Regions from separate parts of the Bacillus sp. JJ864 genome, predicted to be linked through region 1. Evidence: riboswitches for the same ligand, from Rfam matches in the RefSeq annotation. Region 1 holds a riboswitch; each other region holds the start of a gene.
The links. Region 1 has a riboswitch for S-adenosylmethionine ahead of V7024_RS12595 (bifunctional O-acetylhomoserine aminocarboxypropyltransferase/cysteine synthase). Riboswitches for the same ligand answer to the same signal wherever they lie in the genome.
Positions count from the first base shown of each region.

Region 2: it holds a riboswitch for S-adenosylmethionine, as region 1 does, so the genes downstream of both, V7024_RS01005 (bifunctional homocysteine S-methyltransferase/methylenetetrahydrofolate reductase) here and V7024_RS12595 (bifunctional O-acetylhomoserine aminocarboxypropyltransferase/cysteine synthase) in region 1, are expected to answer to the same signal.
Region 3: it holds a riboswitch for S-adenosylmethionine, as region 1 does, so the genes downstream of both, V7024_RS22700 (hypothetical protein) here and V7024_RS12595 (bifunctional O-acetylhomoserine aminocarboxypropyltransferase/cysteine synthase) in region 1, are expected to answer to the same signal.

Region 1 covers NZ_JBALLY010000073.1:31,038-36,342, forward strand. The annotation lists gene V7024_RS12585 (chloride channel protein) at 247-1,488, opposite strand; gene V7024_RS12590 (enoyl-CoA hydratase) at 2,316-2,687, opposite strand; SAM riboswitch class I at 2,873-2,976, shown strand; gene V7024_RS12595 (bifunctional O-acetylhomoserine aminocarboxypropyltransferase/cysteine synthase) at 3,069-4,364, shown strand; gene metA (homoserine O-acetyltransferase MetA) at 4,345-5,250, shown strand.
Region 2 covers NZ_JBALLY010000002.1:93,620-98,924, reverse strand. The annotation lists gene metH (methionine synthase) at 1-1,733, opposite strand, end outside; gene V7024_RS01005 (bifunctional homocysteine S-methyltransferase/methylenetetrahydrofolate reductase) at 1,730-3,565, opposite strand; SAM riboswitch class I at 3,811-3,921, opposite strand; SAM riboswitch class I at 4,123-4,242, shown strand; gene V7024_RS01000 (methionine biosynthesis PLP-dependent protein) at 4,317-5,305, shown strand, end outside.
Region 3 covers NZ_JBALLY010000201.1:4,464-9,768, reverse strand. The annotation lists gene V7024_RS22720 (MFS transporter) at 1-836, shown strand, start outside; gene V7024_RS22715 (serine hydrolase domain-containing protein) at 932-2,194, shown strand; gene V7024_RS22710 (group-specific protein) at 2,233-2,601, opposite strand; partial or broken gene V7024_RS22705 (NAD(P)H-dependent oxidoreductase) at 2,641-2,808, opposite strand; gene V7024_RS22700 (hypothetical protein) at 3,118-3,369, opposite strand; SAM riboswitch class I at 3,470-3,568, opposite strand; gene V7024_RS22695 (hypothetical protein) at 3,716-3,907, shown strand; gene V7024_RS22690 (phosphotransferase) at 4,132-4,923, opposite strand.

The sequences.
Region 1 (5,305 bases):
CACTTTTATATAGTAATAATAAGTTACAAGATATTGGTCAAAAAGAAAATTATAGTGATCTTTATTGGCTTGCTGATTTAGAGAAAAGTGTAGAAGTTGAAAATAAAAAGGAATAGAGTTAGTTATATTTAAGGTTTCGTTGGCAAAAAGCCAGTTTTTGTATTTGTGATAAGTGTGTTTATGTTAATGCTGAACAAGAAAACCTCCCACTAATGGAAGGTTTTCTTGATTTTATCATCTTTATCTTTATACTAATCCCTCTTGTTTATTCTCATCATGATTAGGAAGTGGAAATAGATTACCTATCATTGCAGCCCCAATCATTGGTAACAATAAATTAATTGGGAAGAACATAAGTAATAATAATGTAATTGCGAGCGGTTTTCGTACCGCATAGCTTGAAATGGCTGTAGTGACAATGGCTACACAAGCAACTGGATCTAATGGGATGACAGTAGCCACAGCATATCCAATACTTGCGCCAGCAAATACAATTGGGAAAATATGTCCGCCACGCCAACCTGTACTTAAACAAACTGCCGTTACACATAACTTTAAAACTCCTGAAAGAATCAGCATCCAAAATGATAATTCTGTCCACTCATGGACTAAGTCTTTTAATTGATGTTCTCCTGAAAACATTGTATAGGGCAGTAAAGTTCCTGCAATTCCTAAAAGAATGCCGCCTATAACTCCTAACGTTACTTTATATTCTTGAAAAGGATGAACGATTTTTTCCAGTATATGTTCTACCTTGAAATAAAAATAGCCTACACCAGCTCCTATACAAATTAGAGGTAAGAAGGCAAGACATTCATGGAGTGAGAAAGACCCTTTCCCAAAATCAACAATAAAAGATCCTCGATTATCAAACTTACTAAGCAATAAATAAACAGAAAAACCAGCAAAAGTAGTAGCAAGATATACAATGGTTTTTTTTGCCCTGGAAATCTCGTCAATTGGTTTATTCTCATTTTCACTTGGAGCTAAATAACCGAATAATGGTGCATTAAAAATAACACTTAAAGTAGCACCAATTCCAATTTCAGTTAATCCCTTCATGCCTTTTAAAGCAAAATGGAAACGATCTCCAACCCATGTGCAAAGTCCACCGATAATTCCAACAAGTGCTGCTTCCGGCCCTAAACTTGCACCAAATATTAAAACAATAATAGCCGTTAATGTAGATTTATGTACAAAACTATACTCAATTCTACCTGTTTTCTTATATTCACCCATTACCTCTGGCATTAAACGCGGGCATGTACCAAAGTACTTTTGCGATAGTCCAACAAGAATACCACCAATTGTTGTTACAAAAATTGTGTAATACGGTGGTAATGAAAATTCTTTCGGTAAATATCCCCAAATAAACTGAATTCCAGCATTTGTGGTAACTAAAAATAACCAGACTGTAGCACCAACTATAGCACCTAGAAACATACCATACATGATAAGTAAAGAATGCATGCCTCTTCTAATCGTCATTTTTTATGCCTCCTTTATGTTATATGGTGTCATGACAAATTTAGAGATTCTGATACGAGAATAATTATGCTTATATATGTTATGACTGCTCTTTTTTACATTTTTTATAAAAAACTTACTGAAGAGTAATTTATATAAAAGATGGAGAATTACCTATAGTGTTTAATATTAAATGGTTTATATGAATTTTATTTGAAATTCATATAAAAAATGTGTAGGAGCGCAGCAATATAGCTATTAAGTTAAGTTTTTAATCCCCATAAAGAAAAAATATCACTTTATAATAAGTGATGTGGAAACATTTGTATAAGTAGCGTTGTGAAAAATATCATTTTCATGGTTACCATAATGAATGAAATATATAAATACAAATTGAAAAAATGACATAAAAACCAATTTTTTAGGGGAGGAAACGAGAGTAACTGGCGATGCATAGAGGCGGTCAGTTCCTTTTCCTGCCACGTGCAAAGTTTAAAACAAAGATAGACAGCAAGTAGCGGCCATGTTTTGTTCTGCATAGCAGTGACTTAGATGTTAAAAAGTCAACTTGGATTTATATATAACTCTTTCATTTTACATAGTAAGTAATGTTTTTTAAATGTATTTTTTATTTTAAAATAGAACATTTCCTGTATTTTTTCAAATTCAAATCCTTATTTCATTCTATTCATATAATAAATTCGTGTGTATATGCTATTTGTGTATCTGGAAAGTGGTAGGTGATAAAACCTCATTTCACGGTTTAGAGAGAAGTAAAAAAGATAAGCGGAGCAGGTTTTCTATCAGTGAGGGATGAGGCATCCCCCCACTGATGGAGGTTTCATTTATTATTGCCGAATAATCCCTAGAAAAGATCCTTCCAACACTTTTTTCCCATTTTGATTAAAGCATTCTGCCTTTGAAACAGCGACGATTCGATCATCTTGTTTTTCATGATGAATCAGTGTGACTTCACATCGAACTGTATCTCCGGTAAAGACTGGGCGTAAGAAAGTAAGTTCTACATCTCTTGCGATAAAATTTAAATCGCCGCCAATTTTCGTAGGTAATGTTGCAACGAGTAATCCTTGTACCATTACGCGTCCATGTTCATCTGGAACAACATGATGTTCACCGGCATCACCGGAAATTTTACTAAATAGCTCTACATCTTCCCTTGTAAATGATTTTTCAAAAGTTAACATTTCCCCGACCTTCATGTATGTATCGCCTCCTATTGGTTTATGAATGAGTTGTCATTCACACTTTAAATTTTACAGAATATTCTTTATTCAGTAAAGACCGGTAGTGGAAATGATGGGGAATAATAAAATATTTTAAGAACATTCAGAAAATATATTGACATGAGGAAATAATTTCTATAGAATCATCGGTAATTGCATATGTCTTATCAAGAATAGGTGGAGGGAACGGGCCCTATGAAACCTTGGCAACAGCCGTAAATCGGAATTGTGCTAAATCCTGCAGGTATTTCCTGAAAGATAAGAAAGGCTACATGGCGAGCGTTTGTCTAAACTGCTTCTTTCTTATTTAGGAAAGAAGCAGTTTTTTATTTTTTATAAAAGAAAGGAGATTGAGAAATGGGAGATTCATGGGGGAAAGGAACGATTTGTGTGCAAGGTGGCTATACGCCGAAAAATGGTGAGCCGCGTGTTTTGCCACTTTATCAAAGCACGACGTATAAATACGATACTTCTGATGATTTAGCAGCCCTCTTTAATTTGGAGGCAGAAGGATATATTTATACGCGTATTGGAAACCCGACGCTGGCGGCTTTTGAGCAAAAGCTCACAGAGTTAGAAGGCGGCGTTGGTGCGGTTGCAACGGCATCAGGGCAAGCTGCAATTATGCTAGCGATATTAAATATTTGTGGCAGTGGTGATCACTTGCTCTGCTCATCAACCGTATACGGCGGTACATTTAATTTATTTGCAGTTAGTCTTAAGAAGCTTGGGATTGAGGTCACGTTCTTTCATCCAAACTTATCTGCTGATGAAATTGTTGCCCTCGCAAATGAGAAAACAAAGCTTGTGTATGCGGAATCGCTTGGGAATCCAGCGATGAATGTACTGAATTTTAAAGAGTTTTCTGATGCGGCAAAAGAGCTTGGAGTACCGTTTATTGTGGATAATACATTAGCGACGCCGTATTTATGTCATGCATTTGAACATGGTGCAAACATTGTTGTTCATTCTACAACGAAATATATCGATGGTCATGCAAGTTCACTAGGCGGCATTGTAATTGATGGAGGGAATTTCGATTGGAGTAAATTTCCTGAATTTGTTGAACCAGATCCAAGCTATCATGGTGTAAGTTATGTGGAAAAGTTCGGGCAAGCGGCATACATTGTGAAAGCACGTGTACAGTTATTAAGGGACTATGGAAACTGTATGAGTCCATTCAATGCGTACGTAAGCAATATTGGCTTAGAAACGCTGCATCTTCGTATGGAGCGTCATAGCCAAAATGCATTAGCTGTTGCACAGTGGTTATCCGAGCATGAACGCGTTGAGTGGGTCAATTATCCTGGACTTCAAAATAATGAAAATTATGCATTGGCACAAAAATATTTACCGAAAGGTGCGAGTGGTGTTTTAACATTTGGCGTAAAAGGAGGTCTTGAATCTGCTAAACAGTTTATTGAAAATGTGAAGCTTGCCGCATTGGTGACGCATGTTGCAGATGCAAGAACTTGTGTCATTCATCCTGCAAGCACAACACATCGTCAGCTTACAGAAGAACAACAGCGTTTGGCAGGTGTAACGCCTGATTTAATTCGGTTATCGGTTGGTATTGAAGATGAGGCGGATATTATTGCTGATTTAGGGGCAGCACTTTCTGGAGGAAAACAGTATGCCGATCATCGTTGCTAAAGATTTACCAGCTCGTAAAGTATTGCAAAATGAAAATATTTTTGTGATGACGAAAGAACGAGCAGAAACACAAGATATTCGTGCTTTGAAGATTGCTATTTTAAATTTAATGCCAACAAAACAAGAAACAGAAACGCAGTTGCTTCGTTTAATTGGAAATACACCGCTTCAACTCGATGTCCATTTACTTCATATGGAATCTCATACAGCAAAAAATGTAACGCAGGAGCATTTAACAAGCTTTTATAAAACATTTCGTGATATTGAAGGAGAAAAATTTGACGGGCTCATCATTACTGGTGCTCCGGTTGAAACACTTCCTTTCGAAGAGGTAGATTATTGGGAAGAACTGAAGCGAATTATGGAGTATTCGAATACACATGTTACATCAACGCTTCATATTTGCTGGGGGGCGCAAGCAGGATTGTATTATCATTACGGCGTTCCGAAATATCCGCTAGAGCAAAAGATGTTTGGTGTGTTTGAGCATGAAGTGCAGCAGGAGCATGTGAAATTATTACGCGGTTTTGATGAAAGCTTTTTTGCACCGCATTCTCGTCATACAGAAGTACGGGGATCTGATATTCAAAGCGTACAGGAGCTCGATGTGCTAGCGACATCTGAAGAAGCCGGTGTTCATCTCGTTATGAGTAAAGATGGAAAGCATATTTTCGTTCTTGGTCATAGTGAATACAGCTGTGAGACGTTAAAGCAAGAATATGAGCGCGATCAGCAAAGAGGATTGGATATTGCTATTCCGAAAAACTATTTTAAACATGACAATCCTTTGGAAAATTCAGTAGTAAAGTGGCGTAGTCACGGAAATTTACTATTCTCGAATTGGTTGAATTACTATGTGTATCAGGAAACTCCTTATATGTTGTAAAGGAAGTTGCGTATAACACGTGGTAGCGTTTTCTTTGCAAAGAACGGCCTTTATT
Region 2 (5,305 bases), on a different contig from region 1:
GAAATAGAAGCATAACGCTCTAGCTTTTCGGTATTCACAATGGCATAATCTAACCCAGCCTTTGTTGCATGATATAAAAAGACCGAATTTAATACTTCGCGTCCTGCTGGCGGCAAACCAAATGAAATATTACTTACACCTAATATTGTTAAACATTCAGGCATCTCTTCTTTTATAAGCCGAATGCCTTCAATTGTTGCTGCAGCTGAACCGATATATTCTTCATCACCTGTTCCAACTGGAAAGACAAGCGCGTCAAAAATAATATCTGACGGACGTACTCCATATTTTGTTGTTAAAAGTTCATAACTTCTTTTGGCAATTTCAAGCTTCCGCTCAGCCGTTACCGCCATACCAATTTCATCAATTGTTCCCACAACAATAGCCGATCCGTACTGTTTAATAAGTGGAATCACTTCTTCAAAACGCTCTTCTCCATTTTCTAAGTTAATAGAGTTAATCACTCCTTTTCCTTGCAAATAAGTAAGAGCTCGCGCCATCACTTGCTCATCTGTCGAATCAATCATAATTGGTACCTTTAATACTTTCGTTACAGCTTGCAAGAAATTTTCCATATCTTCTATTTCATCCCGGTCTGGGTCTGCCATGCAAATATCAATAATATGGGCATTTTTCTTTACTTGCGCCCTTGCTACTTCCGCTGCTTCTTCAAAATTCCCTTCTGCAACAAGACGTTTAAATTTACGTGAACCGATTACATTCGTGCGCTCTCCAACGAATAACGGGCGCATGGAATCTTCATATTGCAACGCTTCAAGTCCGCTAATCCCATGACCTTTTCTTTCTCGTTTCACACGGGGATCAAATGATAGCAGCGCCTCTTTCATCGCACGAATATGCGCTGGCGTTGTCCCGCAGCACCCACCAACAATGTTCACCCAGCCTTCTTCTGCAAACTGTTTCACTTTATGAGCAAGTGACTGCGGGGATTCATGATAATGCCCGTCTTCATCTGGAAGTCCAGCATTTGGATAACAAGAGATGCAACACTCAGATAACTCTGCAAGTGAACGAATATGTTCTCTCATAAACTCTGGTCCTGTTGCACAGTTTAATCCAACCGATAATGGATTCATATGCTCTACCGATAAATAGAATGCTTCAATTGTTTGCCCAGCTAACGTCGTTCCCATCGGTTCAATTGTTCCTGAAATCATAAGCGGAACTTTTTTCTCTGCCTCAATAAATGCCTTTTCAATTCCTAAACAGGCTGCTTTTACATTGCGCATGTCCTGACTGGTTTCTACAAGTAACAAATCTACACCGCCGCGCAGTAAACCGCGTGTTTGTCTTGTATATGCCTCAATAAGTTCTTCAAAAGCAACACCACCTGTGACACTAATCGCTTTTGTCGTTGGGCCCATTGCACCGGCTACATATACCTCTTTACCGCTTGCTTTGACAGCTTGTTTTGCTAATCGAGCCGCTCTTTCATTCAACTCCTCATCTAAGTGAGAAAGGTTATAATCACTGAGTACAATGTTTGTTGCACCAAATGTATTCGTTTCAATAATATCTGCTCCTGCTTCAATATACGCTTTATGAATATGTAAAATAACGTCCGGCCGTGTTTTTACTAAATATTCATTACAGCCCTCATATTCTTCTCCGCCAAAATCTGCAGCTGAAAGGTCTTCTTGCTGAATCATCGTTCCCATTGCACCATCTAGTATTAAAATTTCTTGCTGCAATCTTTCCTCGATTTGTCTCATACATTCATTCCTTCTTTCTGCTCTTTCTTTGCTTGAATATACCGAACGAGCGCTTCTGTCACTTCATATTTTAAAAATGGTGTAATTAAATAAATACCATTAAATAACTCCATTGCTACATCAATTAATTCTTTAGATATATGAATTCCCTCTGTCACTGCTTCTTCTGATGTTTTATGTCCGTCCATACGCCTTCTCACTTCTTCTGGAAGAGTAATACCTGGCACTTCAAAATGTAAAAAGTCTGCATTTCGTTTACTTACAAGCGGCATAATTCCAATAAAAATTGGCTGTTCGATATGCTTCGTTGCTTCATATACATTTCGAATGACTGCCGCATCATAAATGGGTTGCGTTAAAAAATACTCCGCACCAGCTGCAATTTTTTTCTCCATACGTTTTACAGCGGCCTCGATATGCCTAACATGCGGATTAAAAGCCCCGCCAATCGAAAAATGGGTAGCTGCTCCAATTGTTTTTCCTAAAATAGAACGGCCATTGTTCATTTCCTTAATCATTTTAATGAGTTCTATCGAAGACAAGTCATATACAGATGTTGCACCAGGAAAATCACCAACCCGCGCAGGATCTCCGGTTAATGCCAATACTTCCTCCATACCGAGTGCTGCTAATCCAAGTAAATGAGACTGCAGCCCAATCACATTATGATCACGACACGTTAAATGAGTTAATATAGGGATATCATGCTTTGTTAATAACGCTCCCATTGCCATATTTGATACACGAGGCGATGCTAATGAATTATCTGCTAACGTAATCGCATCTGCTCCGGCACGCTTCAACGCCTTTGCTCCTTCAAAAAATCTCTGTGTATCCAACGTTTTAGGCGGATCTAGCTCAACAATCACCGTCGTTTCCTTTTTCGCTTTTTCTGCTAATGTAATTCGATCCACTACATTTACACGCTGCGTTGTTATTACTTCCGCTCGCTTTACAACTTCTTTGGCTGTAACAGGGTACTCATTTTCAAGCGCTCGCTTCATCGCTTCGATATGGGCAGGAGTTGTACCACAACAGCCTCCTAGAAGCCTAACGCCTTGCTTAATAAATGCCGGCGCCATCTCTTCAAAATAAGCCGGGCTTCCTTCGTATACGTAACGACCTTCTACATATTTAGGAAGACCAGCATTTGGATACGCAGATAAGTAACCATATTTAGGAATTTCTATCGTTTTAAACGATTCAATCATATGAAGCGGTCCTAACTGGCAATTTAATCCGACCACATTTGCACCGTACTCTATAAGCTGCTTCAATACATCATCCACACTATTTCCGTTTTGAGTTGTACCAGCTTCGTGAAGGGCAAGCTGCGCAATAAGAGGGACATTTGTTTGCTTACTTAATACTTTCACTGCATGAAGTAATTCAAACTCATCGTAAAACGTTTCTAATAATAGCCCATCCACACTTTCTTCTAATAGGGCATCTGCTTGCTCTAAGAGCATAAATTCGCGCTCCATATCAGTGGTTGTAACTGCTCCAATATGTTTCATTCCACCGATGGTCCCAACGATTGCATTCTTTTCTGTTACAGCTTCTTTTGCATGTCTTACAGCGGCTCGGTTAATTTTCTTTACGCGATCCTCAAGACCGTACATGCGAAGTTTCCCTTCGTTTGCTCCATATGTATTGGTTTGAATAACATCTGCCCCTGCTGCAACATATTGTTTATGAATCGAAATAATCCGTTCTGGTTCAGATACATTCAATTCTTCAAAGCAACTTTGTAAACCATGAGAATACAGCAACGTTCCCATCGCTCCATCCCCAATCACAATTCCTCTTTGCAATAAATCTAGTAATTTCACATGTCTCCCTCTCTTCAGTCAATATATAAATCTATTTTGCTTTTTCGACATATAAGTCACTTCTATGCAAAACAAAACCTACAGTCGCTTTCTCCTTTTGTTTTAAACCTTATATGTGGCAGGAAAAGGCCCTGACCGCTTCTATACATGGCCAGACGCTCTCGTCCCCCCAGAAAGAAAGGGGTTTTTAATTTGTATTTATATAAAAACCCCCTCTTCTTAATGAAGAGGGGGTTTTTATCCTCCTCTTATCATTCAGAACGCTTTGTTCCGCAGGTCTTAGCACCGTTTCAAACATGTTGTTTGAAGGTTGCTGGGTTTCACAGGGCCTTTCCCTCCACCACTCTTGATAAGAGTTTCATTCAATTATGTTTTCAAAAAGCGAACATCATCCGTTCACTTATTAACAATCTTTGTTAATTTTTTTACTAATTTAGCATGTTAAAGTACGAAAGTCAACAAAAAGAAAGAAAAATAAAATTATTCAAAAAATAGTTGCGTTTCTTTCTAAATTTATTGTAAAGTAAAAAACATAATTAAAAACTTCATATTTCGAATTCTTATCGAGAGAGGTCGAGGGACTGGCCCAATGACGCCTCAGCAACCATTAACAAGCTTTTTATTTGTTAATAAGGTGCTAATTCCAGCAAATTGAGAAATGATTTGACAGATAAGAAGAAGACTATATTCGTCATAAAAAAGCCTTCTTCTTAGAAGGCTTTTTTATTTTGCACTAAGGAGGAATTTTATTATGTCTACAATCGAAACAAAGCTTGCCCAAATTGGAAATCGCAGTGAAACAACAACTGGAGCAGTCAATCCACCCGTTTACTTCTCCACAGCTTATCGCCACGAAGGAATTGGAAAGTCAACTGGGTTTGATTATTCCCGAACTGGAAACCCAACACGCCTTTTATTAGAGCGTGCAATCACTGACTTAGAACAAGGTGAACAAGGCTATGCCTGTAGCTCAGGAATGGCTGCTGTTCTTCTTGTCCTTTCATTATTCCGCTCTGGTGACGAACTGATTGTATCTGAAGATTTATACGGCGGAACATATCGTTTATTTACAGAGCACGAGCAAAAATGGGATGTTCGATGTAGATATGTAGATACGCAGCATATAGAAGAAATTGAAAAAGCAATTTCACCGAAAACAAAAGCCATTTTCATAGAAACACCAACAAATCCACTTATGCAAATAACCGACATTGCCGCAGTTGCTGCCGTTGCAAAGCGGCACGACCTGCTCCTTATTATTGATAACACATTTTACACACCCTATTTACAACAACCATTAACAATAGGAGCTGATATTGTCCTGCATAGCGCTACAAAGTATTTAGGTGGTCATAATGACGTATTAAGCGGACTCGTTGTTGCAAAAGGGGCAAAATTATGCGAAGAACTCGCTCACTATCACAACGCATCTGGAGCTGTGTTAAGCCCATTTGATTCTTGGCTTTTAATACGCGGCATGAAAACATTAGCGCTGCGCATGAGGCAGCACGAAGAGAATGCAAAAGCAATTGTTTCTTATTTACAAGAAGAAGAAGCGATAACCGATGTGTATTATCCAGGAAAAGGCGGTATGATCTCTTTTAAACTACGAGAAGAAGCATGGATTGATCCGTTCTTGCAATCACTTTCTCTTATTACGTTCGCAGAAAGTCTTGGCGGTGTAGAAAGCTTTATTACATACCCAGCAACACAAACACATGCCGATATACCAGAAGATAT
Region 3 (5,305 bases), on a different contig from region 1:
TCGTAACAGATGTAGCACCATCTCACCGACGTGGTGAAGCACTTGGTTATTACGGAGTATTTATGAGCTTACCGATGGTTATCGGTCCTTTTTTAGGTTTAACGATTATTTCTAAATTCTCTTTTACGGGTTTATTTATCCTTTGTTCTATATTTTCTATCCTTGCTTTTCTATGCGGACTATTTGTAAATATTCCTGATGAAAAAACAGCTGTCACTAACGAAAAGAAACGTATGCAATGGAAAGATTTAATTGAGCCTTCGACAATTCCAATCGCTCTCACAGGTTGTGTACTTTCCTTTTCCTATAGCGGTATTCTTTCATTCATTCCCGTTTATGCAAAAGAGCTTGGTATGGCCGATATTGCTAGTTATTTCTTTGTTGTATACGCAATTGTAGTTGTTATTTCTCGGCCATTTTCCGGAAAAATATTCGATCGGTTCGGAGAAAATGTTCTTATTTATCCATCTATAATTATCTTTATGATCGGTATGTTCGTTTTAAGCCAAGCACAAACATCATTTTGGTTACTTGCTTCTGGCGTACTTATCGGCTTTGGATATGGAACTTTAGTTCCAAGCTTCCAAACAATTGCAATTAGTGTTGCACCAAATCATCGACGCGGATCTGCTACAGCCACTTATTTCTCATTCTTCGATACAGGGATCGGTATTGGTTCTTTCGTACTAGGAATTGTCGCAGCACATTCAAGTTATCACCATATGTATTTTATTTCTTCGATTATCGTTGCATTTACTTTACTGATTTACTATTTTCTTCATGGCCGGAAACAAAAGTTCAAAAAGCAAACAACAGAAGAAAAACTATCAGCTTAATCATATAAGAGAGAGTAAACTTCTGCGTTTACTCTCCTTTTTTTGCTTCTTTATAAGCTTATCTCTTATAATAAAATAAGAAGGAGGCTTATATTATGAGATTTAAAAAATCCCCGCTTATTTTAATCATTTTAATTTTTGTATGTATATTGACTGGTATGGGATTTACGTTATTCAATCCAAATAAAAGTTTTTCCTCAAGACAAACAGTAACGAAAAAAAACTGGTTACAAGATCCGTATCTGCGTTGGTCGTATTCACATATGCGTGAATTTGCTTCGACAAAAGTTGTCGCTAAAAATCCAAATTATATATCCTCACTCTCAACTAATTTGCAAGACCTAGATACTTTAGAAATTAAAGATGAAAATGACAATAATACAACGGTTCTGAAATTATTAGAAAAGCATAAAACAGATGCTTTCATTGTTTTACATGATGGTAAGCTAGTATATGAACGGTACTTTCATGGATATAAAGAAAACGAACCACACGGTATGGCATCGGTAGCAAAAGTATTTACAGGGTTGCTCGTTAATACCCTCCTTGAAGAAGGAAAGCTGCAGCCTAACGCAACTGCAGAAACTTATGTAAAAGAATTAAAAGGGACACCATTTGGAATAGCAACAATTCAACAACTATTAGATATGCAAGTTTCAGTAGAATATCCAACTCACGGTTTTAAGCAAGCTGGATTAGATAATCAAGATGCACAATTATATTTAGCAAGCAACCTTCTTCCTCGCAGTAAAAAATATGATGGTCCAGTAACAATATACGACATGTTGCTAGAAGCAAACGAAACCGCTGCTCCAGGAGAAACATTTTCATATAATAACGGTTCTGCTGAAACACTAGCATGGATCCTTCGTACCGTAACAGGAAAATCACTCGCAGATCTAGTAAGTGAACGGATTTGGTCACCAATTGGCGCAGAAGAAAATGCATATTACGTTGTTGATGAAACAAGAGTGGAACAAGCGAGTGCAGGATTAAATACCACAGCTCGAGACATGGCAAGATTCGGGGAAATGATTGTCGACAATGGTGTATACGACGGAAAACAAATTATTTCTTCTTCTATTATTGAAGAAATTAAACATTTACAAAAATACGAACTTCCAGTCGGCGATGGTGAGGAATATTCTTATCATAATCAGTGGTGGATCTCCCATAATGAACATAATGCATTTGAAGTACTAGGCAGTTATGGACAACGATTATATATCGATCCAACTGCACATATGGTTATCGTTCACTTTTCTTCCAATGCGAATCATAATGGAGAAATACAATCCGCATATAGCAATATGTATTTACAAATTGCTGAATATTTACAGAAAGAGTCCTCTAATTAAGTTTAAATCCCTAAATTTTTGTTACGAAAAGAGCTGTCTCATGACAGCTCTTTCTCAATAATTGTAATTACATATTTCCATTGTTCTTCTGAAAGACATAACGGTTTTAATTGAAATACCATAGAACAGATATCTTCTATATAATGGACATTTTCTCGTAAAAATTCCCATCGGAGAAACTTAGGTACATACAAATCTGCAACTTGTTCACTTTGCTCTACTAAAATATCCACTTCTCTTTCACAAATGCCTTTTATAAGATACTCTTCTCGCACTTCTTGTTTGACTTTAGAAAATTGCTCGCTTTTCTCCTTTATATCAGATAAACACTTAAGATAAGAACAAAATAAATCATCTTCTCTTTTACATACACTCATAATTTTGTAAATTAATTCTCTATTTTCCATAATCCCGTTGCCTTTTCATACATTTTTTATAACCATTCCTCTCTTTTTTGCCTCATCAAACGTCAGCACAGAGCTAAAGTATTCTTTATACAAACCAAGAACAGTTACAGAATATTTCATCTCTTTCAATCCTATTTTCACATGTTTCAAAATTGCAGCATTGAAGCTAGAAGGGTTTGGATGGGCATATACAATTAATATGTTCATCGCAAACAGCACTTTCCTTTAATTCCCTTTTGACTTTTTTTGCACTCACATGATATTCTAATACATGTCAAAGGGCAAACCTCTTCGACAAAACGACTGACACCTATTCGGCGATGGTGTCTTTTTTATTTTTTAGCCGAGAACGCCCATCTTTTGGGGCACATTTAATTTTTTAACACTACACACTCAGCACCATTTCCTTATAAAAAGACTGCATAGCACAGTCTTTTTATCTACATAACGCTTATCAAATAGAATGAATTTTCAAATAAATACCACTATAAAAAAGGGAGCGTAACTCCCTTTTTGTTATTTTACTATGTAGTAAATTCCCTTATCATCTATACATTTATGTTGCTCTGCTAAAGTAATTTTTCCATCTAATTTTAGTTCATCTAGCAGTCGCAATAAATAAAATTGCTGCAGCATCTTCTTCGCAAATTTCCCTTCATGTTCAGTAGTAATATGTTGTTGAATATCCAATAATGTAATCGGCTCTTCCTTCTCTTCTATATAATTATAAATTGCATTACGTAGTGTAATATATTTCTCAAGTGTCATAGTATGCTCGCTCCTTTTTTCTCGTTGTCCATTTTTCATTATCGGTTTTTTTGCAATAAAAAAACCTCTTCGATAAGAAGAAGCGGTATATATCTCTTCCTTCTTATCTGTCAGAACAAAACTGTTCTGCTGGAATTAGCACCTGCATTGCGGTTGCTGGGTTTCATCGGGCCAGTCCCTCCACCTCTCTGGATAAGAAAATATTCACTTTATCTCTTACTATAATGAGTGCAATCCAAAAAGTCAATTCTTATAAGAATAATCAGGATTTATTTTTTTGAATGCTATGATATTTTATATCGTTTTGCTCATACTACAAATGTATAAGACCAAAGGAGGTGCAGTCATGCAAAAAAATGCACGCGGTCACGTTCAAGATTCTTGCCAAGCTTTACACGAAGCAAAGGACTGTTTACAAAACGCCTTACAAACAGTTGAGAAATCAGATAATCGTCAACGTATTGAACAATCTTTACAAGCTGTTCAACATGCTTTGCAACAGTGTGATAGTACTGCGGAAGTTTTAGCTCAAGAATAAAAAATGCCCAACAATAAAGTGAAACTTCCATCAGTGGAGGGTTTTCTTCATCCCCCACTGATGGAAAGCACGCTCAATCTGGCTTTTACATGCAGTAAGCACGTATGAATCTAAGTAGTTCAGTTATTGTGGAGAAAATCTAAAATAACGAGCTAAATAACACGCCAAAAAGCTCAAAGTCCCTATAGGACTCTGAGCTTTATTTTTGTATAAGACTTATTTCATTAAATCCACTCTTTTCCATGTTCACGAATGAATTTAATATCATTTTGATAATGTTCAAGGTGTCCTTCGTCTATCATTTTTTGGAAATTTATATCGCCTTCTTTGGCTTTTCTTTTCATGTATTTACATAACCCTTCTAATCGTAGCAATACCATCTCCAAATAATCTTCTTCCATACCCTCACCGTAGGATTCAAAAAACAATTTAACTCTTTGTTTTATTCGGTCGGCATGCTGTAATAAATTATAATAAACTGCCTCACCGGTTTCAGTATGATAAACTCTACTTAAGGGGACACAAGTGTAAAGAGTATAGGCTATGTCCCAAAGTCTTGGACCAGGACCAGCAACATCAAAATCAATAATACCTACTGGTTTTTCGTGATTAAAAATAATGTTGTATATTGCAAAATCATTGTGGCATACAACCTCTATTTTATTTGGAGTATTATCCATTGGTTTCCAATCATCTGATAACGGAAAGTCACTCACAGCATCATGGTAAAGACGGAGCATCTTCGCTATTTCTTTTAAAACATCATTAGACCACATGTATTCTTTTAAAGGATAATTACCAGCTTCTCCTTCAATAAATGATAATACCTCTCTATCTTTTTCATCAATACCTAAAAACTTTGGTGCATAACTAAAACCTTTGTTTTCCAAATGATTTAATAGCTTATGAATTTTGGTACTTTCTTGCTTTAATTCTCGTCGAACAGTACCTTCCGAACGATATACGTTTGAGACATTCCCTCCCGTTAGCATTTCTTCGTTTTCGTAGTTTGACATCTGCTAGTTCCCCTCCATTATTAAAAAACTAGACACTCTTAAAACAAATGCCGATTGTTCAACAATCCTGCTCGTTAACGGAACAGGAACCACTTTGCTTGCCTTTATATTTTAACATAAATTTCCTATCCCTTTTTTTAACACCTCGAATAGCAACTTTAGTCGCATTAAAAATAACGAAATGACAATGGTTATGGTCATCCTGATAATTGATGTGCTCTTGCACTTGTTAATTCAACAGTGAAAACATGATAAACCTTTACATATCAACAAAAAAATCGAGTATAAAATCTTTGTGATTTTATACTCGATTTAACCTGCCATTTATACGATTTCTCCACGTTATCTGAACTACTTAGTATGAATCATGCTTACTTTTTAT